4 regions of the Rhizobium sp. NLR22b genome follow, and region 1 is predicted to be linked to each of the others. Evidence: predicted binding sites of a transcription regulator. Region 1 holds the regulator's gene; each other region holds the start of a gene.
The links. The regulator LexA, encoded in region 1, represses DNA repair genes until DNA is damaged. The targets are predictions, from matches to a motif close to TGTTCNNNNTGTGTTCNG.
Positions count from the first base shown of each region.

Region 2: uvrA (excinuclease ABC subunit UvrA) is a predicted target of LexA. The motif match lies at 4,049-4,066, and genes of this name have one in related genera.
Region 3: HJC00_RS08900 (helicase-related protein) is a predicted target of LexA. The motif match lies at 1,672-1,689, and genes of this name have one in related genera.
Region 4: recA (recombinase RecA) is a predicted target of LexA. The motif match lies at 3,884-3,901, and genes of this name have one in related genera.

Region 1 is NZ_JABDWM010000009.1:172,184-178,333, forward strand. It holds gene kdsA (3-deoxy-8-phosphooctulonate synthase) at 1-339, opposite strand, end outside; gene HJC00_RS16720 (VOC family protein) at 336-1,232, opposite strand; gene lexA (transcriptional repressor LexA) at 1,428-2,147, shown strand; gene HJC00_RS16730 (ComEC/Rec2 family competence protein) at 2,128-4,560, opposite strand; gene gltA (citrate synthase) at 4,850-6,139, shown strand.
Region 2 is NZ_JABDWM010000009.1:41,130-47,279, reverse strand. It holds gene HJC00_RS16105 (NAD(P)H-hydrate dehydratase) at 1-6, shown strand, start outside; gene HJC00_RS16100 (DUF72 domain-containing protein) at 28-834, opposite strand; partial or broken gene HJC00_RS32620 (GNAT family N-acetyltransferase) at 858-974, opposite strand; gene uvrA (excinuclease ABC subunit UvrA) at 1,005-3,926, opposite strand; gene HJC00_RS16090 (single-stranded DNA-binding protein) at 4,209-4,724, shown strand; gene HJC00_RS16085 (MarC family protein) at 4,828-5,475, opposite strand; gene gyrA (DNA gyrase subunit A) at 5,713-6,150, shown strand, end outside.
Region 3 is NZ_JABDWM010000004.1:172,997-179,146, reverse strand. It holds gene HJC00_RS08900 (helicase-related protein) at 1-1,508, opposite strand, end outside; gene HJC00_RS08895 (DUF3309 family protein) at 2,307-2,462, shown strand; gene HJC00_RS08890 (YMGG-like glycine zipper-containing protein) at 2,490-2,750, shown strand; gene HJC00_RS08885 (beta-ketoacyl-ACP reductase) at 3,132-3,857, opposite strand; gene HJC00_RS08880 (acetyl-CoA C-acetyltransferase) at 3,927-5,108, opposite strand; gene phaR (polyhydroxyalkanoate synthesis repressor PhaR) at 5,345-5,920, shown strand; gene HJC00_RS08870 (hypothetical protein) at 5,915-6,150, opposite strand, start outside.
Region 4 is NZ_JABDWM010000012.1:125,866-132,015, forward strand. It holds gene cckA (cell cycle histidine kinase CckA) at 1-1,562, shown strand, start outside; gene HJC00_RS20005 (pseudouridine-5'-phosphate glycosidase) at 1,825-2,751, opposite strand; gene HJC00_RS20010 (carbohydrate kinase family protein) at 2,841-3,785, opposite strand; gene recA (recombinase RecA) at 4,016-5,104, shown strand; gene alaS (alanine--tRNA ligase) at 5,260-6,150, shown strand, end outside.

The sequences.
Region 1 (6,150 bases):
GGCCACCTCGGCGCATTGCTCGGCCGTATGGACGTCGGTTATGACCGGAAAGCCGAATTCCTTCTTGAGGTCGGCAAAGACCTCCATGCCCTTTTCCAGGCCGATGCCGCGCTCGGCCGAGAGCGAGGTGCGGTTGGCCTTGTCGAAGGAGCTTTTGTAGACAAGACCCATGCCAAGCTTTGCGCAAAGCTCCTTCAGCGTGCCGGCGACCATGAAGGCGTGGTCCCGGTTCTCCATCTGACAGGGGCCGGCAATCAGCGACAGGCGGGCGGTATTGGAAAAGGTGACCTGACCTTCGCCTTCGCCGATCCTGACTTCGGAATTCGTGTCGGTGCTCATCGTGTTTCCTCGAAGGCGAAGAGCGCACCCTGCCCGGGCGTAGACTTCACCAGAATGCGATTGTTCTTGCGCGTGAATGTGATCCCGTTAGCACCCAAATGCGCTTCTGTCACGGCAAGATCGGCGACGGTGAAGAGGATTACCCGGCCGCGCAGACCACGATCGGCGGATGAGACGGCAAGCTCGAAATAGGCCTCCAGCCCTTCGGGCGTCATCAGGCTGATCTTCGCATTTGATGCCGCGATATTCACGCCGAAACCGGTTTTCTCCGCCGCCGCCTGCCCTATCGCAAGCCCGACGAAGGCGGCGAATGCCGCCGGGTCCGGCGCACAAAGCGCGATCTCGGCAATGCCGATCACGCCATTGGCATGCGTCTCCAGCGCGGCGCGATCTGTCGGGAAGGAATTGATGCGCTGGCAGGTAAAGAGAAAGAAATCGGGTGCGCGCAGATCAGCTGCAAAGGCCAGCTTGAAGCTGCCGACGGTCTCCGAACCATCCGGCATCCGCATCGGCCGGCTGAATTGCAACATCTCGCCGGCGCTCGCGCCGTTGCTGACGAAGCGCTTATGATCGAGGCCGGCATCCTCGCTGAGGAAGGCCAGCGCAGACAATCCCTCCTCGCCGCAGCGGAAGCGGAAGGCGCGATTGCGGGCGATGAAGACATTGCCGTGGCGGGCCGCTGCCTCGCTCTCCTCGACGCTCGCCACGCCAAGCGGCTCCAGATAGGTCTTGTCGGCGAAAAAGACGCAGGCATTCTCCGTTCCGAAGGGATGGCGCCCATCGGCGGCGACGGTGAAACCGAGCTTGCCGAGCCTCTCACGCGCCAGATCGATATTGACCACCGGCAGCACGACGTGATCCAGCGGATGCGACTTGGCGGAATGCGCGTTCATGATATCCTCCTGAAAGGGGCAAAGATGTGCGACAGCCCCTCCCCGAATGCAAGCGATGTGCGCCAATCCCGTCGAATGAAATTAAAAATCTCGACGAGTTGGCCCGAAGTTTTACGGAAATTTAGCTACTTGCGGAACACATATGGAACATATAGTGTCTGTTCTGGATTTGTTTCAATCAGGGGTCTGACGTCGATGCTCACGCGCAAACAACAGGAGCTTCTCCTTTTCATTCATGAGCGCATGAAGGAATCCGGCGTCCCTCCCTCCTTCGACGAAATGAAGGATGCCCTGGATCTCGCCTCGAAATCCGGCATTCACCGCCTGATCACGGCGCTCGAGGAGCGCGGCTTCATTCGCCGCCTACCGAATCGCGCCCGGGCGCTTGAAGTGATCAAGCTTCCGGAGGCCTATAACCCCAGCCTGCAACAGCGCCGCGGTTTTTCGCCGAGCGTCATCGAGGGCAGCCTCGGCAAACCCCAGCCGGTCGCCGCCCCCGCTGCCGCAAAGCCGGTCGCCGACAACGGCAACTCTGTCTCCGTGCCGGTCATGGGAAGAATCGCCGCCGGCGTTCCGATCTCGGCGATCCAGAACAACACGCATGACATCGTCATTCCCGCGGACATGCTTGGCTCCGGTGAGCACTACGCGCTGGAGGTCAAGGGCGATTCGATGATCGACGCCGGCATCTTCGACGGCGACACCGTGATCATCCGCAACGGCAGCACCGCAAGTCCCGGCGACATCGTCGTTGCCCTCGTCGACGACGAGGAAGCAACGCTGAAACGCTTCCGCCGGAAGGGCGCCTCGATCGCGTTGGAAGCCGCCAACCCGGCTTACGAGACCCGGATTTTCGGGCCGGACCGCGTCAAGGTGCAGGGCAAGCTCGTCGGCCTCATTCGCCGTTATCACTGACAGCAGCCGGACCGGATTCGGTAAAACTGTCTTTGCGCCAATCATAGGCGCGATGGCGCATCCATGGCCGCGATAGCGCCTCGAATGCGGTTGCGACCTGCAGGCCGGCATCGGCGAAGCGCAATTCGACGGAACCGGTCCTGCGGAGCGTCTCGCCGGTGAAGAGCGTCCCGCCTGAACGGCAGCTGTTGAAACGCAGGCGGACCGAGGTCACGACGATATCGGCCGTATCGCAGGCCGGGCCGAGATAGGCGGCATTGTCGATGACGGTGACGATATGGCCATTGCCGAGTCGTGATGTGCACCACGCCTTCTTGACGCAGGAAAACCGGTTTGCTTCACCGCCTGCTGCGGCTGCCCGCATCGCTGCGCTCGCTTCGTTCTGCTGATCGCGGGAAAGCCTGACTCGGCGGTCTTCTCCTTCCGGCGGGATAGCCGGACCATCCAGCATCTTCGGTGGAACATGTGTCGGCAGGACCAGCGCTCGCTGCCACTGGTCGAAGATGAAATCCGGCGGGTTTTCACGGTTGGACGCGATTGCCTCAGCCGCAACGACCGCAACCAGACCACCATCCTCCGAAATCACCAGATCCGGCGGGCGGGGAGCCGGCAGCAGCAGTACGGTGAGTGTCGAGACGGCGATGATGGATGTGCCGACATGGCGCAGCCGGGTGCGCAGCAGCGTCAGCAGCAGAAAGCCTGCCACCGCCACTGCGAAATACCAGGCGGGCAAGCGGCCGATGCCGATATCGCCGCCCCAGCCGGACACCGTCTTGGCAACCGCAATCACCAGATCGAGGCCGAATCCGACCACCGTCCAGAGCGGAGCATCCAGCCCGAAGGGCATGAGCAGCATCGCCAGCAGCCCGGCCGGCATGACGATGAAGGAGATGATCGGCATCGTCGCAAGGTTTGCCGGCAGGCCGTAAGCCGTCAGGCGATGAAAATGCTCGATCGAAAACAGGGCGGTGGAAAAACCGCCGATCAGCGAGGTCAGGAAGACGCCGCCGAAGAAACCGGCGACGACAACCACCGGCCTGATGATCGGCAATTTCAGGAAAGCGTTTTCACGGACACGCCTGTCCTTCCACAGCTGATAGCCCGATACCAAAGCCAATGTCGCGGCAAAGGACATCTGAAAGCTCGGTCCCAATACTTCCGAAGGTGAAATGGCGATGATGATGAGCGCAGAGAGAACGACATTGCGCAGGCTGATCGACGGCCGATCGAAGAAGACGGCAATCAGCATGATGGTCATCATGATAAAAGCGCGCTCGGCCGAAACCCCGAAACCGGAGATCAGGTAATAGGCGGTGACGGCCATGAGCGCACCGGCGGCGGCGATCTTCTTTGTCGGATAGGCTTGGGCGACGCCGGGAAAGAGGCAGAGCAGCATGCGGAAGCCGACGAAGAAGATGCCGGCCGACAGCGCCATGTTGAGGCCCGAGATCGCGACGATATGGGCAAGGCCGGACTGGCGCAGCGCCTCCGTCGTCGTCTTCGAGATGGCGCGCCGTTCATCCGTCACCAGAGCAGCGGCAAAAGCGCCGGTATCGCCGGGCAGGATCGATCTTATGCGGTCGCCGATGCTGCTGCGCAGCCGGTAGAGCCATTCGAGCAGAGCGTCCGACGTCGAGCTGGCCGCCTGCGGGCCTGCCTCCAAGTCGAGTTTCTCCGGCGCACCATAGAAGAAACCGTTGGCACCGATGCCGTCGAAATAGGCACCGAAGGAGAAATCGTTGAGCGCGGGAAGTGCGGGGCCCGCCGGCGGTGTCAGCCGTGCCTTGCCGGTGATGATGTCGCCGATTTCGAAAGGCGCATCGGCGCCCCGGACGATCGCGGTGATGCGTCTCGGCGGCCGTTTCAGCTCCGGAGCCTCGGTGCCTGTGACGGCAAGAATGTAGCGCCAGCGCCCGCGGCCGTCCCCTTCCCGCCGTTCGACACGGCCGGTCACCGTCGTCGTCACGGATGAATCGAGGATCACCGTCGAAGCCCGCCAGCTCTCAAACTGAGCCGAGAGCATGCCGCCGGCGAAAAGTGCCAGCGCCATCAAACTTGCGCGCAAGGCCGGCCGGCTGGGACCGGTGAGGAAAACCGCGGCCGCCGACACCAGCAAGCAGAGCAGCGATGGAACGAGGGGCAAATCCGATGCCGCAAGAAACCAGAAGGCCGAGCCGGCTCCGAGGAAGACCGGCGAGAACAGCAGCATTCGGCCATAATCGGCCTCTTCGCCCAGCATGTAGGCTCCGGCAGGCAGCGATTGCCGGGCGGCGGCCAGCAGCCGATGACGCAACGGGGTCTGCGACTGCGTCCTTACCGATTGAGTCACCACCGCAGGCGCAGGAAAATTCGGCGGATCGGCAAGGCCGGCGCCCACTTGCGGCCGCAATTCGGCTGTCGTCTGTTCCTGCATGCGCCGCCCAAAATGCCCCGCGAAGTCGCCAGAATGCAACCTTCACGCAAATCCGGCAAGAATAATCGGTTGAAATACGAAGGAAAACCCAAAGGAGCAAAAGGCAAGTCGAATCATCGGCTTCCGTTATGCGTGCGGCTCATCGCTGCGGTGCCTAAAAGGTGATGCCGCAATGCACAAAATGCCATCACGGTAACTTGGCATTAGCGTCACGATCATATAGCTATCGGAAAGGACGCTTAACCCCTATGGCGCTTTTGTGGCGCCACCGACATTTCGGAGGATCAGCATGACGGATCAAAGCGCTACAATAAAAATCGGTGACAAATCAGTCGACCTCGCCGTTAAAAGCGGCACGATCGGCCCGAGCGTCATCGACATCGGTGCCCTCTACAAAAACACCGCTTCCTTCACTTACGATCCGGGCTTCACCTCGACCGCATCCTGTGAATCCAAAATCACCTATATCGACGGTGACGAAGGTGTGCTGCTGCACCGCGGCTATCCAATCGAGCAGCTTGCCGAGCACGGCGACTTCCTCGAGGTCTGCTACCTCCTGCTCTACGGCGAACTGCCGACGGCCGCGCAGAAGAAGGACTTCGACTATCGCGTCACGCACCACACGATGGTGCATGAGCAGATGAGCCGCTTCTTCACCGGCTTCCGCCGTGATGCGCATCCGATGGCTGTGATGTGCGGCTGTGTCGGCGCCCTGTCGGCCTTCTATCACGACTCCACAGACATCACCGATCCGCACCAGCGCATGGTCGCCAGCCTGCGCATGATCGCCAAGATGCCGACGCTTGCCGCTATGGCCTACAAGTATCATATCGGCCAGCCCTTCGTTTACCCGAAGAACGACCTCGACTATGCGTCGAACTTCCTGCGCATGTGCTTTGCCGTCCCCTGCGAGGAATATGTGGTCAATCCGGTGCTTGCCCGCGCCATGGACCGCATCTTCATCCTGCATGCCGATCACGAGCAGAACGCTTCGACCTCGACCGTCCGTCTCGCCGGTTCGTCGGGCGCCAATCCGTTCGCCTGCATCGCTGCCGGCATCGCTTGCCTCTGGGGCCCCGCCCATGGCGGCGCCAACGAAGCGGCTCTCAACATGCTGACAGAAATCGGCACCGTTGACCGCATTCCGGAATATGTCGCCCGCGCCAAGGACAAGAACGATCCGTTCCGGCTGATGGGCTTCGGCCACCGCGTCTATAAGAACTATGATCCGCGCGCCAAGATCATGCAGAAGACGACGCATGAAGTGCTTGGCGAACTTGGCATCAAGGACGATCCGTTGCTGGAAGTTGCGATGGAGCTGGAGCGCATTGCGCTCACCGACGAATATTTCATCGAGAAGAAGCTCTATCCCAATATCGACTTCTATTCCGGCATCACGCTGAAGGCGCTGGGCTTCCCCACCACCATGTTCACCGTGCTCTTCGCGCTTGCCCGCACCGTCGGCTGGATCGCCCAGTGGAACGAGATGATCGAGGATCCGGAACAGCGCATCGGCCGTCCGCGCCAGCTCTATGTCGGCGAACCGAAGCGCGACTACATCCCGGTTTCGAAGCGCTGATCGCTTCAGAG
Region 2 (6,150 bases), 130 kb from region 1:
CTTTAGCTCGGGCTAAGTCCTAATCGCCTATTTCGCCAGCAACTGCTGCAGGGCGATCGCCCCGTGCGGCGCATTGACCTTGCCCTCGTGGATCATGAAGGCGAAGACGTCGCGCGGCTCCGCCTTCACCTGGCGCTTCCCGTCGATCAGCGGCAGATCGTCCGGGACCTTGCCCTCGGCCCAGGTCTCGAGCCGCTTTGCCCAGGCCTTCAGATCCTTATCGGGATAGCAGGTCGGGATATCGTCCGATCCCTTCTGCAGCCTGGCATAGACGAAATCGGCCGTCACATCGGCGATCATCGGATATTCGAAATGTTCGGCACAAACCGGCGCCACGCCGTATTTGGCAAGAAGAGCAACGAATTCCGGCACCTTGAAGGAATCATGCCGCACTTCGACCACGTGACGGAGCGCTAGCCCATCCTGTTTCGCCGGAAGCAGCTTCAGGAAAGCCTCGAAATCGTCCGGATCGAATTTCTTCGTCGGCGCGAATTGCCAGAGCAGCGGCCCGAGGTGATCGCCGAGCTCGCTGATTCCGGATGTGAGGAACCGCTCCATCGATTCACCGGCTTCCGCGAGCACCCGCCGATTGGTGACGAAGCGAGTGGCCTTCAGCGAAAAGATGAAACCCTCTGGCACGTCAGCCGCCCATTTGGCAAAGACCGCCGGTTTCTGTGTGCTGTAATAGGTGCCGTTGACCTCGATGACCTTCAACTGACGGCTGGCATAATGCAGCTCGTCCTTCTGTTTCAGGTCGGCGGGAAAGAAATGCCCGCGCCAGGGCTCGAAGGTCCAGCCGCCGATGCCGGTGCGGATAGTGCCGGATTTCGTCATGTCGTCCTCCCAGTTCGCAGCGGTCAGGCCGCATGAATCTCTTTCGTCATGTCGATCAGCGTCCATCCTGGCCGATAAGGGTTCGGTCGGCGACCCGTTTTCCGGAACCCGAAGACACTATAAAGCGCGATAGTCCGTTTGGAGATCGTCGGGCGACGCCAACCTCATCGTCATTCCGCCGCGACCGCCTTCTTCGCCGGCCGCCGCTCCAGCAATTCCTTCAGGAACTGGCCGGTATAGGAGCGCTTTTCCCTGACGATCGCTTCCGGTGTGCCGGTCGCGACGATCTCGCCGCCGCCATCGCCGCCCTCGGGGCCGAAATCGAGCACCCAGTCTGCCGTCTTGATGACTTCGAGATTGTGCTCGATCACCACGACGGAGTTGCCCTGGTTGACGAGCTCGTGCAGCATTTCCAGGAGCTTGGCGACGTCATGGAAATGCAGGCCGGTCGTTGGCTCGTCGAGAATATAGAGCGTGCGTCCGGTCGAGCGTTTCGACAGCTCCTTGGCGAGCTTGACGCGCTGCGCTTCGCCGCCAGAGAGCGTATTGGCCTGTTGGCCGACCTTGATGTAACCGAGGCCGACATCCTTCAGCGATTGCAGCTTGTCGCGCACGGCAGGTACCGCCGCAAAGAAATCGACGCCTTCCTCTACCGTCATGTCGAGCACGTCGGCGATCGACTTCTGCTTGAAGGTGACGTCGAGCGTCTCTCTGTTATAGCGCTTGCCGTGGCAGACGTCGCAGGTGACATAGACATCGGGCAGGAAGTGCATCTCGATCTTGATGACGCCGTCGCCCTGACAGGCCTCGCAGCGGCCGCCCTTGACGTTGAAGGAGAAGCGGCCCGGCTGGTAGCCGCGCGCCTTGGCTTCCGGCAGGCCGGCGAACCAGTCGCGGATCGGCGTGAAGGCGCCGGTATAGGTCGCCGGATTCGAGCGCGGTGTGCGGCCGATCGGCGACTGGTCGATATCGATCACCTTGTCGATATGCTCGAAACCGTCGATGCGGTCGTGGTCGGCCGGAATTTCGCGCGCGCCCATGACGCGGCGCGCCGCTGATTTATACAGCGTCTCGATCAGGAAGGTGGACTTGCCGCCGCCGGAAACGCCGGTCACCGCCGTAAAGACGCCGAGCGGGATCGAGGCGGTGACGTTCTTCAGATTGTTGCCGCGCGCGCCGACGACCTTGATCTCGCGACCCTTCTTCGGCTTGCGGCGCTCGTCCGGAACCGGAACGCCGAGTTCGCCCGAGAGATATTTGCCGGTCAGCGACTTCGGATTGTCCATGATATCCCGCGGCGTGCCATGGGCGATGACCTGCCCCCCATGGATACCAGCCGCGGGACCGATGTCGACGACGTCATCGGCCGTCAGGATGGCATCCTCGTCATGCTCGACGACGATCACGGTATTGCCGATATCGCGCAGGTGCTTCAGCGTGTCGAGCAATCGGGCATTGTCGCGCTGATGCAGGCCAATCGACGGCTCGTCGAGCACGTAAAGTACGCCCGTCAAGCCCGAGCCGATCTGCGAGGCGAGGCGGATGCGCTGGCTTTCGCCGCCCGACAGCGTGCCTGAATTGCGCGACAGGCTGAGATATTCCAGGCCGACATCGTTGAGGAATCGCAGCCGGTCGCGGATCTCCTTGAGGATCCGCACGGCAATCTCGTTCTGCTTGGCGTTGAAGGTCGCCGGCAGCGTTTCGAACCAGTCGCGGGCGACGCGGATCGACATCTCGGTCACTTCGCCGATATGCAGCCTGTTGATCTTCACCGCCAGCGCTTCCGGCTTCAGGCGATAGCCGTTGCAGGCCGGGCAGGGGGCGGCCGACATGAAGCGCTCGATATCCTCGCGCGCCCAGGCGGAATCCGTCTCCTTCCAGCGGCGCTCGAGATTGGTGATGATGCCCTCGAAGTTCTTGTGCGTCGTATAGGAACGGGCGCCGTCGGCGTAATGGAATTCGATCTTGTCGTCGGTGCCGTTGAGGATCACATCCTTGGCCTCGTCGGAAAGATCGTTCCAGCGGGTGCCGAGCTTGAAGCCGTAATGTTTGCCGAGCGCCTCCAGCGTCTGATTATAATAGGGCGAGGTCGACTTGGCCCAGGGGGCGATCGCCCCGTCGCGCAAGGTGCGCTCCGGTTCGGGCACGATCAGATCCGGGTCGATCTTCTGCTGGGCGCCGAGACCATCGCAGGTCGGGCAGGCGCCGAAGGGGTTGTTGAACGAGAAGAGGCGGGGCTCGATTTCCGGAATGGTAAAGCCCGAGACCGGGCAGGCGAACTTCTCCGAAAACAACACGCGCTCATGCGTTTCGTTCAGCGACTTGTTGGCCGAGCCGCCGGCCGACGTTTCCTCCGGCGGCAGCGGCTTGTCGGCGAATTCGGCGACTGCCAGCCCGTCGGCGAGTTTCAGGCAGGTCTCCAGGCTGTCGGCCAGGCGCGCCGACACATCGGGGCGCACGACGATGCGGTCGACGACCACGTCGATGTCGTGCTTGTATTTCTTGTCGAGAACAGGCGCCTCGGCGATTTCGTAGAACTGGCCGTCGATCTTGACGCGCTGGAAGCCCTTCTTCATCAGCTCCGCCAGTTCCTTCTTGTATTCGCCCTTGCGGCCGCGCACGAGCGGCGCGAGAATATAAAGACGGGTGCCTTCGCCAAAAGCGAGGATGCGGTCGACCATCTGGCTGACGGTCTGGCTCTCGATCGGCAGGCCGGTCGCCGGCGAATAGGGAACGCCGACGCGGGCAAAGAGCAGGCGCATATAGTCATAGATCTCGGTGACGGTGCCGACCGTCGAGCGCGGGTTACGCGACGTGGTCTTCTGCTCGATCGAGATGGCAGGCGACAGCCCGTCGATCTGGTCGACATCGGGCTTCTGCATCATTTCGAGGAACTGCCGGGCATAGGCCGACAGGCTTTCGACATAGCGCCGCTGGCCCTCGGCATAGATAGTGTCGAAGGCGAGCGAGGATTTGCCCGAGCCCGACAGACCGGTCATGACGATCAGCTTGTTGCGCGGCAGATCGAGATCGATGCTCTTCAGATTATGCTCGCGCGCGCCGCGGATGGAGATCGTCTTCAGTTCGCTCATCGTCTCTGCTTTGGTTTTCTGGGTAACAGCCCTTATTTAGTGATGCCGGCGGGCGAGTCGAGGCTGAATATCCGGGAAGCTTCAAGGTTTTCGATTCTGTTGACAGGATCATACGGATAAACTAGAACAAATAAAGAACAAAATTCCTGATGAATGCATGCGGCTTTCTGATGGATAAACATGTGGATGAACGACCGTTTACGCGCATTGGCGGTCCGCGATGGTTTAAGGTGCGCTGATCGATTAACGCCGCCGGGCAGGGCGGCAGGCAGGGTGAGAAGCATGGCTGGTAGCGTGAACAAGGTAATTCTGGTTGGAAACGTGGGTGCAGATCCCGAAATCCGCCGCACTCAGGATGGCCGGCCGATCGCCAATCTCCGTATCGCGACCTCGGAGACCTGGCGCGACCGCAATTCCGGCGAACGCCGCGAAAAGACCGAATGGCACACTGTCGTCGTCTTCAACGAAGGCCTCTGCAAGGTCGTCGAGCAATATGTGAAGAAGGGCGCCAAGCTCTATATCGAAGGCCAGCTGCAGACCCGCAAATGGCAGGACCAGCAGGGCCAGGACCGTTATTCGACGGAAGTGGTGCTGCAGGGCTTCAATTCGACGCTGACCATGCTGGATGGACGCGGCGAGGGCGGCGGTGCGAGCTCCGGCTTCGGCGGCGGCCGCGGCGGCAGCAGCAACAATGATTACGGCGACGATTACGGAGCCCCGGCGTCGTCCTCATCGTCGAACCGCGGCGGTGGCGGAGGCAACTTCTCGCGCGATCTCGACGACGACATCCCGTTCTGATCGATCGCGGTTCCTGACTTTATAAGCAGCTGAGAGCATGGTGTCCTGAGCGGCACCATGCTCTCTCTGCTTTCCGACTGCAATTGCTTCAGTCGGCGCCTTGTCAGTGCGGCGTCGCGCTGATCAGATTGAGCGCCGATTTTGCCCCGTCGACGACGAATTGCGCCGCAAGCGCGGCGAGGATGACGCCGAGCAGCCGTGTCAGGATTGCCCGGCCGGTGACGCCAAGGAAACGGTCGAGCCGTTCGGCGACGAGCAGCATGACGAAGGTCAGCAGCAGATTGGCGGCAAGGACGCCGATCAGTTGCAACTTTCCGATCGAGGTCGCGAGCGTCCCGGCAAGCAGGATCGTCGCCGAGATCGCCCCAGGGCCGGCGATCAGCGGCAAGGCGAGGGGAAAGACGGCGACATTTTCGATATGATCCTTGGTGATCGCCACCTCGGTCGCCTTCTCCTTGCGGTCCTGCCGCTTCTCGAAGACCATTTCGAAGGCAATCCAGAAGAGCAGCAGCCCGCCGGCGATGCGGAAGGCGCCGATCGAGATGCCGAGCACGCCGAGCACGCCGGCGCCGAACAGCGCAAAGACCGCGAGGATGATGAAGGCGATCGTCGAACCGCGCAGCGCCACCTGCGTGCGCTGGGCTCTGCTCATGCCGGTTGTCAACCCCAGGAACAGCGGCGCCAGCCCTGGGGGATCGATGGTGACGAGAAGCGTCGTGAAGGCGTTGATCAATTGGTCGGCGCTTGCCATCGTCTCTCCCAAAGCCCATATGGGTGTGTGATTTACTGCGATTGTGAAGCTGGGATTTGGATTTGGCAAATGTGCCGCGGCGGCCTGCGGCGGATTTGTCCGGTCCGGCCGCACAACTCCGGTGCTTTACCCTTTTTCGGCCGCAAAAGCCTGTTCAAAACGCGCTCAGAAATTGGCGCGGGAACAGGCTTTCCGCTATAAATCTTCAAGTGATTCTAGAAGAGATCGTGATCTGTTTTGACTGAGCAAACACCCCCCGGCGGCGGGAAGCTCCCGCCAGGCATCGAGCCCATCTCCATCATGGAGGAAATGCAGCGGTCGTATCTCGATTACGCCATGAGCGTCATCGTCAGCCGCGCGTTGCCCGACGTGCGCGACGGCCTGAAGCCCGTCCACCGGCGCATCCTCTACGGCATGTCCGAGCTCGGCATCGACTGGAACAAGAAATACGTCAAATGCGCCCGCGTTACCGGCGACGTGATGGGTAAATACCATCCGCACGGCAACGCTGCGATCTATGATGCGCTCGCCCGCATGGCGCAGCCCTGGTCGCTCAGGCTGCCGCTGATCGACGGTCAGGGCAATTTCGGCTCCGTCGACGGCGATCCGCCGGCGGCCGAACGATACACCGAGTGCCGCCTGGAAAAGGCTGCTCATTCGCTGCTCGACGATCTC
Region 3 (6,150 bases), on a different contig from region 1:
AAGACATCGCCATTCACACTGATTTCAGCTTCCAGCATCGCATTCTCTCTCAGGCGCTTCATGAGCACAGATGTCCTGCGATCAACAAAGCGTTTCGTCAACCTTTCATGTAACGCATCGGACAATCGATCTTCGATTTCCCGCGTCTTTTCCTGCCAATGTGTCGGATCGGCAAGCCAGCCGGGCCGATTCGAAACGTAGGTCCAGGTCCTTATCTGCGCGATTCGCGCCGAAAGCGTGTCAATTTCCCCATCAGTTCGATCCGAGCGATGAACCTGCTCCGCAAGAAACTGCTCGTTCACCGTGCCATAGCGCACGAGATCGGAAAAGAGGGTCGAAATAAGATCGGCATGTTGGGCCGGAGTGATACGCCGGTAGTCGGGCAGCGCGCAAGCCTCCCAGAGTTTTTCGACGCGGGCCGGCCTGTCGGCGAGGTCGATCACTTCGGGATAGCGCGAAAGCTGCTCGAGCGCCTGCTGATCGACCGCCGGCAGCGCCCGCGTCAGCCCGGGCACGCGCGGCCCGGCCTCCAGGCTGGCGCGCAGCGACTGAATTGAGGAGAAATCCATCTCCGTCGTGCGCCACTGCAGAACCTTGACGTTGTCGAATTCATGTCCCTCGATGCGCTGCACCACTTCCTCGTCGAAGGGCGAGACTTGGCCGGTGACACCGAAGGTGCCGTCCCGCACGTGCCGCCCGGCGCGGCCGGCGATCTGGCCGAGCTCGGCCGGATTGAGGTTGCGGAACTGGTAGCCGTCGAATTTCCGGTCCTGGGCGAAGGCGACGTGATCGACGTCGAGGTTGAGGCCCATGCCGATCGCATCGGTCGCCACCAGATATTCGACGTCGCCCGCCTGATAGAGCGCGACCTGCGCATTGCGGGTGCGCGGGCTCAGCGCCCCCAGCACGACCGCCGCGCCGCCGCGCTGCCGGCGGATGAGCTCGGCGATGGCATAGACCTCATCGGCGGAAAAGGCGACGATGGCCGAGCGCTGCGGCAGCCGGGTGATCTTCTTCTGCCCGGCGTAAAGGAGATGCGAAAGCCGTGGCCGCTCGACGATCGTGACGCCGGGCAGGATCTGCTGCAGGATCGGCCGCATTGTCCCCGCGCCCAGAAGCAGCGTCTCATCCCGGCCGCGAAGGTGCAGGATACGGTCGGTGAAGATATGGCCACGCTCGAGATCGCCGGCGAGCTGGACCTCGTCGATCGCGACAAAGGCGGCTTTGGTCTCCCGCGGCATCGCCTCGACCGTGCAAACGGAAAAACGCGCATTGGGCGGCGAAATCTTTTCTTCGCCCGTGACCAGAGCCACGTTCTGCAAGCCGACCTTCTCCACCACCCGCGTATAGACCTCGCGGGCCAAAAGCCTGAGTGGCAGGCCAATCACGCCGGTCCCATGTGCGACCATGCGCTCGATGGCATAATGGGTCTTGCCGGTATTGGTTGGTCCAAGCACCGCGGTCACACCGCGCCCGCTGAGAATCATCGGCTGCGAAGTCAGAGTCATGGTCCATGCAAGTGAGGCAGGCGCGCCCCGGGAAAAGTTTTGCCATCTCGATGGAGGCACAGAACACATGGACAGCTACTGCCGCAAACGCAAGGGCAGATTTCAAAATGCGTCGGGGGATTGCGACTTTTGCGAGTCGTCCGGACGGTCCGCCTTTCCGATTCGGAACAGCGTGAGAACGAATCAGAGACGAATCGCTGACTCCTGCTGATTCAGCTTTTGTTCACGGCTAAGTATTGATTTTGAATCACTTTTTCCTACTAAATGCTGAATCGCGGGGCTCTCTCCGGTTCGCATTTTGTGACCCTGCCGGAGGTCTGTCATTCGCTTTTTGCCAAGGGAAAAATCCGCCGAAATTAACGTCTCGATCAAATCCGGAACGAATCGGCGACGAATCGCCGACTGCTCTGCTTTCCCCTTTCGTTCACGGCCATATCTGGTGGCGTCGTCATGTTCCGCCCGCTAGATGCGGGGCAGGCGGCAAGATCTCGTCACGTCGGTGTTAATCTTCCGGCGAGCAAATTCACACAGCCTTAAGCCTGACCCGCTTGCCCGTCGGACCGATCAAAAACGGAACGAATCACCGACGAATCGGAGACATCGTGATCTTCCTGCTTTGTTCGCCGCAACATGTTGTATTTCAATGTCTTTTTAACCATACGGGCCATTTGTCAGGGGTGACGGATCACAAACCATGAATCGCGTCGCATCCTAATTCGCGCGCCCAACCGGGAACAAAAATCGCCAATGCGTGTTTCTTGTCCATTCAGATTGCAGATGAAATGAAGGAAAAACACCATGCTTGGCACGATACTTCTCGTTATCCTCATTCTGCTCCTGATCGGAGCCCTACCGAACTGGGGTTATAGCCGTGGCTGGGGCTATGGACCTTCCGGCGGTTTGGGGCTAGTTCTGGTCATTATCATTATCCTTGTACTAATGGGCCGCATCTAAAGCCCGACTAACCTGGGGAGTTACGACATGATGAAGAAGATTGTTCTTATCGGCGCGCTCGTGGGCGCTCTCGCATCCTGCACCGCGACCGAGCAGGGCACGGCGATCGGCGCCGGCACCGGTGCAGTCATCGGCGGTGCCGTCACCAACAGCTGGGGCGGTGCCGCAGTCGGCGCCGTTGCCGGCGGCCTGACCGGCGCTCTCATCGGCCAGTCGGTCGAACGCCGCGGCTACTGCATCTATCGCGATCGCTACGGCCGCCGCTACGAGGCGCGTTGCCGTTACTGATCGCATCACATATCGGACTCCCAACGGGCGCTTCTGCGCCCGTTTTTCTTTGCCGACACGTCCGTCAACGTGACGTTGACGATCGGTCATGAAAGTCAAATCCACCAACGCCCATTAGCTAGCCGCATATTTACCTCGTACGCGCAGGGCAGGCGCCATCGCCCGACAATTCCACCGTCGTCATTCTCGTCGCCGCGGCTTTCCTGACAACCGCGGTCTCATCTCTTGTCTTGGTAGCGGAGATCGCTCGCGGCAGCGAATGCCGGCCATGATTCGGGTTGATCGAGACCGGAACACCGGCAACCGCTTCTGCCCTCCCGAACAAAAGCAAAGGCGCGTTCTGCAACGCGCCTTTGCAAATCGACACACGTTCGTCCTATCTTAAACGAAGAATTGCCCGCCATTGGCCGTCAGCGTCGAACCGGTGATGAAACCAGCATCGTCGGAGACGAGGAAGGTAACGCAGCGGGCAATCTCTTCGGGCTCGCCGAGACGGCCGACCGGGATCTGCGGAATGATGCGTTCATTCAGTACCTTCTCCGGCACGGCAAGCACCATTTCCGTTCCGATATAACCGGGGCAGATGGCATTGACGGTGATGTTTTTCGCAGCCCCTTCCTGGGCAAGCGCCTTGGTAAAGCCGAGATCGCCGGCCTTGGCCGCCGAATAGTTCGCCTGGCCCATCTGGCCCTTCTGGCCGTTGATCGACGAGATATTGACGATGCGGCCGAAGCCGCGGTCGCGCATGCCGCTCCAGACCTGATGCGTCATGTTGAACAGACCGGTCAGGTTGGTGTTGATCACCTCGTGCCACTGCTGCGGCGTCATCTTGTGGAACATTGCGTCGCGGGTAATGCCGGCATTGTTGACGAGGATCTCGACCGGCCCGATCTCGCGTTCGACCTTGGTGATCCCTTCACCGCAGGCAGCGTAGTCCGAAACATCCCATTTGAATACCGCAACGCCGGTGACGTCGTGGAAGGCATGAGCCTTCTCGTCATTGCCGGCGTAAGTGGCCGCAACCCTGTAGCCGGCATTTTTCAGCGCCATGGATATCGCCGCGCCGATGCCGCGTGTACCTCCGGTGACCAGAGCCACTCTGCTCATGTTCCGCTCCCCCTCTGTGTTTTCGCCCGCTCGTGGCGGCATTTCAATCAATGACGGATTGCATGCTATTTAAAGTGCTTCAAAGCACATGGCGACGCCCATGCCGCCGCCGATGCAAAGCGTGGCGAGGCCCTTCTTCGCGCCGCGGCGCTTCATCTCGAACAGCAGCGTGTTGAGAATGCGCGCCCCGGAGGCGCCGATCGGATGGCCGATCGCAATCGCCCCGCCATTGACGTTGACGATCGACGGATCCCAGCCGAGATCCTTGCTGACAGCGCAAGCCTGTGCCGCGAAGGCCTCGTTGGCCTCCACAAGATCGAGATCGTTCACAGACCAGCCGGCCTTTTCGAGCGCCTTGCGCGACGCGGGGATCGGGCCGGTGCCCATGATCGACGGATCGACGCCGGCCGTTGCCCAGGAAACGATGCGGGCAAGCGGCTGAATGCCGCGCCGGGTCGCTTCCGCCTCACTCATCAGCACGGCGGCGGCAGCGCCGTCGTTGAGGCCGGAGGCATTGGCGGCGGTAACCGTGCCTTCCTTGTCGAAGGCGGGGCGAAGCTTGCCCATCGCCTCGAGCGTCGCGCCGTGGCGGATATATTCGTCGGAATCGACGGTCACGTCGCCCTTCCGTGTCTGGATGATGTAGGGAATGATCTCGTCGGTGAAGCGGCCGGCCTTCTGAGCCGCCTCTGCCTTATTCTGCGAGGCGACGGCGAACTGATCCTGGTCGTCGCGCGACAGCTGCCACTGCCGTGCGACGTTCTCGGCGGTGATGCCCATATGGTAGCCGTGAAAAGCGTCGGTGAGGCCGTCCTTGATCATCGTGTCGACCATCTTCATGTCGCCCATCTTCGTGCCGCTGCGCAAATGCGCGGCATGCGGCGCCATCGACATGGATTCCTGGCCGCCGGCAACGATGATCCTGGCGTCGCCGGTGGCAATCTGCTGCATGCCGAGCGCGACTGCGCGCAGGCCCGAGCCGCAGAGCTGGTTGACGCCCCAGGCCGTCGTTTCCTTCGGAAGGCCGGCCTTGATCGCCGCCTGGCGGGCCGGGTTCTGGCCTTCGCCCGCGGCCAGCACCTGGCCGAGGATCACCTCATCCACCTCGCCGGCATCGACGCCGGCGCGCGCGAGCGCCCCCTTGATGACGGCCGCGCCGAGTTCATGCGCGGGGACCGTTGCAAAAGCGCCGTTGAACGAGCCGACGGCTGTCCGACCTGCGCTGGCGATGACGACGGATGAATTGCTCATGGGGAGGCTCCTCGTTTTTCGTCCCACTTACATAAGGGGAAACTGGCAAAGCTTTGAGCACAAGTCAAACGGGAAGACCGGCCGCCGCCATTTTCGCGGCAGCAGTCAACGCCGATTCGTTTGATCTGCTAAAGGTTTGCCGCAACGCACAAAGAGATTGTCACCAGCCTTCTTTTGCGTTTACAGTCTGAAGTGGAGGAAGATCCATAAATCAGACGGGGGTTCAGGAGACTGATATGGCGAAGCATGAGGGTCAGATTGTCATCAAGAAATACGCCAATCGCCGCCTGTACAATACAGGCACCAGCACCTATGTGACGCTGGAAGATCTGGCGGAGATGGTAAAGAGGGGCGAAGACTTTACCGTCCAGGACGCAAAAAGCGGGGACGATATCACCCATTCGGTGCTGACGCAGATCATCTTCGAGCAGGAATCGAAAACCGGCAACACGCTGCTCCCGATCTCCTTCCTGCGCCAGCTGATCACCTATTATGGTGACCAGATGCAGATGGTCGTGCCGAGCTTCCTCGAACATTCGATGCGCGCCTTCAGCGAACAGCAGGCACAGATGCGCGAACAGGTAAACCGTGCCTTCGGCGAGACGCCGCTCGGCAAGAACCTGCAATTGCCGATGCAGATGGTCGAGGACCAGGTTCGCCGCAATACCGAGCTGTTTCAGCAGGCAATGCAGATGTTCTCGCCTTTCATGACACCGCCGGCGGCCAAGGAAAGCCGCAAGGCCGAAGCCAAGGATATCGACGAACTGAAGGAACAGCTCCGCGCCCTTCAGAACAAGCTCGACAACCTATAGTCCGATAGAGACATCTCGCCCGGCGCTTCGGATCGAAACGGCAAAACCCCCGATCACATCGATCAGAGCGATCGTCATCAAAATGAAGAACACCTGGGTCGCGGCGCCCTGGACGAGAAGAAACTCGACCAGGAAGGCGATGAAGACCAGCATCGACAAGATATGGTTCAAGAGGTTGCCGGGCCCGGTTCGCGTTGCTTTCAGGATTTCGAAGAACAGCACGATGAGCG
Region 4 (6,150 bases), on a different contig from region 1:
GCTTCACCCGCTTCTTCAACAATACGCCGATGGCGATCGCCTCGGTCGACGGCGATGGACGCATCCTGCGCACCAACGCTCCGTTCCTGAAGCTGTTCTCCGGCATCGTCTCGCGCGACGACCTGGAAAAGGCGCCGTATCTCGAAACCATCGTGCAGGAGAGCGACCGGCCGCAACTGGCCGCGGCGCTGACGGCCGCCAAGGACCGGCAGGGTGACATCCCGCCGCTCGACACCCGCACGCCGACCGACGAGGCGCGCTATTTCCGCTTCTATGTCAACGCCGTCATCGACCAGAGCGACGAGGCGCCGGAAGAAGCGGCGATCGTCTATGCCGTCGAGGTGACCGAGCAGAAGGCGCTGGAAGCGCAAATGGCGCAGACGCAAAAGATGAACGCTGTCGGAACGCTCGCCGGTGGTATTGCACATGACTTCAACAACGTCCTGACGGCGATCCTGCTTTCTTCCGATCACCTGCTGCTGCAGGCGCGTCCTTCCGATGCAAGCTTCGCCGATCTGATGGAAATCAAGCGCAACGCCAACCGCGCCGCGGTGCTGGTGCGCCAGTTGCTCGCCTTCTCACGTAAGCAGACGATGCGGCCCTCGGTGCTGAACCTCACCGATGTCGTCGGCGACCTGCGCATGCTGGTCGACCGGCTGCTCTCCGGCACCAATGTCAAGCTCGATGTGCAATATGGCCGCGATCTCTGGCCCGTCAAAACGGACCTTTCGCAATTCGAGCAGGTGCTAATCAATCTCTGCGTCAATGCGCGCGACGCAATGCCCGACGGCGGCACGCTGACGCTGCGCACCCGTAATCTGACTGCAGCCGACGTCGCGGCCTTCAACTATTCCTACATGCCGGCCGAGGACATGGTGCTGGTCGAAGTCGCCGATACCGGGACAGGCATCGCGCCCGAGATCATGGACAAGATTTTCGAGCCCTTCTTCACCACCAAGGATGTCGGCAAGGGCACCGGGCTTGGTCTCGCCATGGTCTACGGCATCGTCAAGCAGTCCGGCGGCTACATCCAGCCAGAATCCGAAGTCGGCAAAGGCACGACCTTCCGGGTCTTCCTGCCGCGCCACATCCCGGAGCCGGCGATTGCCGCGGAGGCGGGTTCGATCGACAGTGCCATCAATGAAGTCCCAGCCGCGCCCGCGGTGACCGCGCAGCAGCCGGAGGACCTGACCGGCTCGGCCGTCGTCCTTCTCGTCGAAGACGAGGAAGCGGTGCGCCGCGGCGGCAAGCGCATGCTGGAAACGCGCGGCTACACCGTGCATGAGGCGGGCTCGGGCGTCGAGGCGCTGAGCATCATGGAGGAGCTCGAGGGCAAGGTCGACATTGTCGTTTCCGACGTGGTCATGCCCGAAATGGACGGCCCGACGCTGCTGCGCGAGTTGCGAAAGAATTATCCCGACCTGAAATTCATCTTCGTCTCCGGCTATGCCGAGGACGCCTTTGCCCGCAATCTGCCCCCGGATGCGAAATTCGGATTTTTGCCCAAGCCGTTCTCGCTGAAGCAGCTTGCCGTGGTGGTGAAGGAAACGTTGGATAGCTAATTACGGCTTGATGGTTTCCGGAGAGAGCACACTGTGTGGCACCCGCTCTGTCCTGCCGGACATCTCCCCCACAAGGGGGGAGCTCGATGAGCGGCTTAGCCGTCCCACACAGCCACCGCTTTGCCGAGCTACAACGCCTATTGTTTTGGTAAACCTTGGGTCCAGCCAATCTCCCACCTGTGGGGGAGATGCCCGGCAGGGCAGAGGGGCGGCTCAACGGCACTATCTATCTGTATGGCGGGACCGGCCCGGCCGTCAAAAATTACTCACCCAAAGCCACGGCAATCTCCGCCGCAAGCCTTGCATTGTTCTCCACCAGAGCGATGTTCGTCTTCAGGCTCTGACCATCCGTCAGGTCGAAGATGGTCGAGAGCAGATAAGGCGTCACCGCCTTGCCGGTCACTTCGTCGCGCTCGGCGCTATCAAGTGCCCGCTCGATATAGATTTCCATCTCTTCACGCGCGATTTCGTCGGCTTCCGGCACCGGATTGGCGACGAGCATGCCGCCGTCGATGCCGAGCTGTTCGCGCACCGTCTGGAAATTGGCGATGGCCGCCGGGCTGTTCAGCGAGAGCGGGCTGCGGATACCTGATGAACGCGACCAGAAGGCTGGGAATTCTTCGCTCTCATAGGTGACCACGGGCACGCCGCGCGTCTCCAGCACTTCAAGCGTCTTTGGAATGTCGAGGATTGCCTTGGCGCCGGCGCAGACGACGATAACGCCGGTGCGCGCGAGCTCTTCGAGATCGGCTGATATATCGAAGCTTTCCTCGGCGCCGCGATGCACGCCGCCGATGCCGCCTGTGGCGAAGACACGAATGCCGGCGCGGGCCGCCGCGATCATCGTCGCCGCGACCGTGGTGGCGCCGGTGCGGCGCTCGGCGATCGCGAAGGCGAGATCGGCCCGCGACACCTTCATCACCTCAGTTGCCTTGGCAAGCTGCTCCAGTTGCGCAGCTTCAAGGCCGATATGCAGCGTGCCGTGGATGACCGCGATCGTTGCCGGCACGGCGCCCTGTTCGCGAATGATCGTCTCGACGCTGCGCGCCATTTCGATATTGCCGGGATAGGGCATGCCATGCGTGATGATGGTCGATTCCAGCGCCACCAGCGGTGCGCCGCGCTGCTTGGCGCTGGCGACCTCCTTCGAATAGGCGATCGGCAGAAGAGGGGAGATGGGCTTGGTCATGATCTTGTCCTGTGATCGGCGGAGCATGAAACCGAAAAGCGTGGGCGGTTTTCGAACGGCATCATGCTCAACTCTTTAATTCAGTCGCTTCAATGTAGAATTCTGACCTCGGGAACAAGGGCAAGTGCCTCGTTCAAGAGATCCGGCGTCAGATTTTCGTTGACGGCGTGCCGTGACTGCACCGTGAGCGCTGCCGCCGCCGCGCCGTGGCGAATGGCCTCCTCAAGCGGCAGGCCAAATATCAAGGCGGCGAGCGTGCCGGCGGCAAGGGAATCGCCGGCGCCCGTGACATCGGCGACGGTGTCGGCGATTGGCGGCTGCAGCGCCACGGCGCGGTCTTTGCAAATCGCAACAAGCTCGCGCCGGCCGCGGGTGACCACGGCGTTTCTGATGCCGATCTCGTTCAGGAGCGGCGGCCAACCGCCCGAATCCTCCGGCTGCACGCCGGTAACGGCAGCGGCTTCGGCCTCGTTCAGGAACAGATAGTCGATATCCGCGATGCAGGGTTTCAGCCGGACCACCTTGGCCGGCGAGATTGCGATGGCCGCGACGGGTTTGGCCAGGGAGTTCGCCTTGGCGACGATCGCCGCGATCGTCTCTTCCGGCAGATTGGCGTCGACGAGAATGAAATCATGCGCGGCGAAGGCCTCGCGCACCCAGCGGATGGACAGGCGCCGCGGCACGAAGAAGCGGTAGAGATCCATGTCGGCAAGGGCGATCACGAGGTCGCCGTTCTTCTCGATGATCGCTGTGTAGCTCGGCGTCTTGCGGTCGAGGAAGACGAAGGGCCGGTCGTCGATGCCGGCGAAATCGGCGGCTTCGCCGACCATTTCGCCGAAGGGATCGCCGCCGCGCGGCGAGATCATCGTCACGTGAAAGCCCAGTCTTGCAAGGTTGCGCGCCGCATTGAAACCGCCGCCGCCCGGCTCCTCGATCCAGGTGCCGGGGTTGCTGGCCCCTGGCGCCGTTTCGCCGGAGATGCGGCCACGCCTGTCGATATGGGCGCCGCCGAGAACGAGAATCTTTTTCATCAACTCACCCGCTTCTCATAACCCGGGAAAGGCGAATCGAAGCGGTCCGCCTGGCTGCGACAAAGCCGGCTCATAAGGCCTAAGCCGTTGCTTTGCATTGATAAAACAAATGTAGAACACGGGCCGTTTTACCTTTTTCTTTCAAATGTTTGTACGCCTATTGCGGGAATGGAACAAATAGGGTACAAACTCGACATTGCTTGAGCGGCTTCAATAACCTAAAGGTGGATCGGATGTCTCAGAATTCATTGCGGCTGGTAGAGGACAAATCGGTGGACAAAAGCAAGGCGCTTGAAGCGGCACTCTCACAGATTGAGCGGTCGTTCGGCAAGGGCTCGATTATGAAACTCGGTTCCAACGAGAACGTTGTCGAGATCGAGACGGTTTCGACGGGCTCGCTTGGTCTTGATATCGCCCTCGGCATCGGCGGTCTGCCGAAGGGCCGTATCATTGAAATCTATGGGCCGGAAAGCTCGGGCAAAACAACGCTTGCGCTGCAAACCATTGCGGAATCGCAGAAGAAGGGCGGCATCTGCGCTTTCGTCGATGCTGAACACGCGCTCGACCCGGTCTATGCCCGCAAGCTTGGCGTCGATCTGCAGAACCTTCTGATCTCGCAGCCAGACACCGGCGAGCAGGCGCTCGAAATCACCGACACGCTGGTGCGCTCCGGCGCCGTCGACGTTCTCGTCGTCGACTCGGTCGCCGCGCTGACGCCGCGCGCCGAAATCGAAGGCGAGATGGGCGACAGCCTGCCGGGCATGCAAGCCCGCCTGATGAGCCAGGCGCTGCGCAAGCTGACCGCTTCGATCTCCAAGTCGAACTGCATGGTGATCTTCATCAACCAGATCCGCATGAAGATCGGCGTCATGTTCGGTTCGCCGGAGACAACGACGGGCGGCAATGCGCTGAAATTCTATGCGTCCGTGCGCCTCGACATTCGCCGCATCGGCTCGGTCAAGGAGCGCGAAGAGGTGGTCGGCAACCAGACCCGCGTCAAAGTCGTCAAGAACAAGATGGCGCCTCCCTTCAAGCAGGTCGAGTTCGACATCATGTATGGCGAAGGCGTGTCGAAGACAGGCGAACTCGTCGATCTCGGCGTCAAGGCCGGTATCGTCGAGAAGTCGGGCGCCTGGTTCTCCTATAACAGCCAGCGTCTCGGCCAGGGCCGCGAAAACGCCAAAACCTTCCTGCGCGACAATCCGGATCTCGCTCGGGAGATCGAGCTGGCGCTGCGCCAGAATGCCGGCCTGATCGCCGATCGTTTCCTGCAGAATGGCGGTCCGGATGCCGATGACGGCGATGCCGCCGCGGAAATGTAATTTTCGCGCTTGAACTTGATCTGATATCTCAGCCGGCTGCATTCCCTTATCAGAATGCGGCCGGTTTTGTTTGTCGGCTGGACAGTGGCGGAGGCGAACGTTAAAAGCCGATGGATTTGTATTTACCGGCCTCGGGCAGCATTGAAGGGCATAGAATGAGCGGCGTGAACGATATCCGGTCGACCTTCCTCGACTATTTCAAGAAGAACGGCCACGAGATCGTTCCGTCCAGTCCGCTCGTGCCGCGCAACGACCCGACGCTGATGTTCACCAATGCCGGCATGGTGCAATTCAAGAACGTCTTCACCGGCCTGGAAAAACGTCCTTATGCGACGGCGACAACCTCGCAGAAGTGCGTGCGCGCCGGCGGCAAGCATAATGACCTCGACAATGTCGGCTATACCGCGCGTCACCTGACCTTCTTCGAAATGCTCGGCAATTTCTCCTTCGGCGACTATTTCAAGGAGAATGCGATCGAGCTTGCCTGGAAGCTGGTGACCGAAGGGTTCGGCCTGCCGAAGCATCGTCTGCTGGTGACCGTCTATTCCGAAGACGAGGAAGCTGCGGCTTTGTGGAAGAAGATCGCCGGTTTCTCCGACGACAAGATCATCCGCATCCCGACCTCCGACAACTTCTGGCAGATGGGCGATACCGGCCCCTGCGGCCCGTGCTCGGAAATCTTCATTGACCAGGGCGAGAATGTCTGGGGCGGCCCTCCCGGTTCGCCCGAGGAAGACGGTGACCGGTTCCTGGAATTCTGGAACCTGGTTTTCATGCAGTTCGAGCAGACCGAGCCGGGGGTTCGCAATCCGCTGCCGCGTCCGTCGATCGACACCGGCATGGGTCTGGAGCGCATGGCCTGCATCCTCCAGGGCGTTCAGAGCGTCTTCGATACCGATCTTTTCCGCATGCTGACCGGCACCATCGAGGACACGATAGGAGTCAAGGCGGAAGGCAGTGCCAGCCACCGCGTCATCGCCGACCATCTGCGCTCCTCGGCCTTCCTGATCGCCGACGGCGTGCTGCCGTCGAATGAGGGCCGAGGC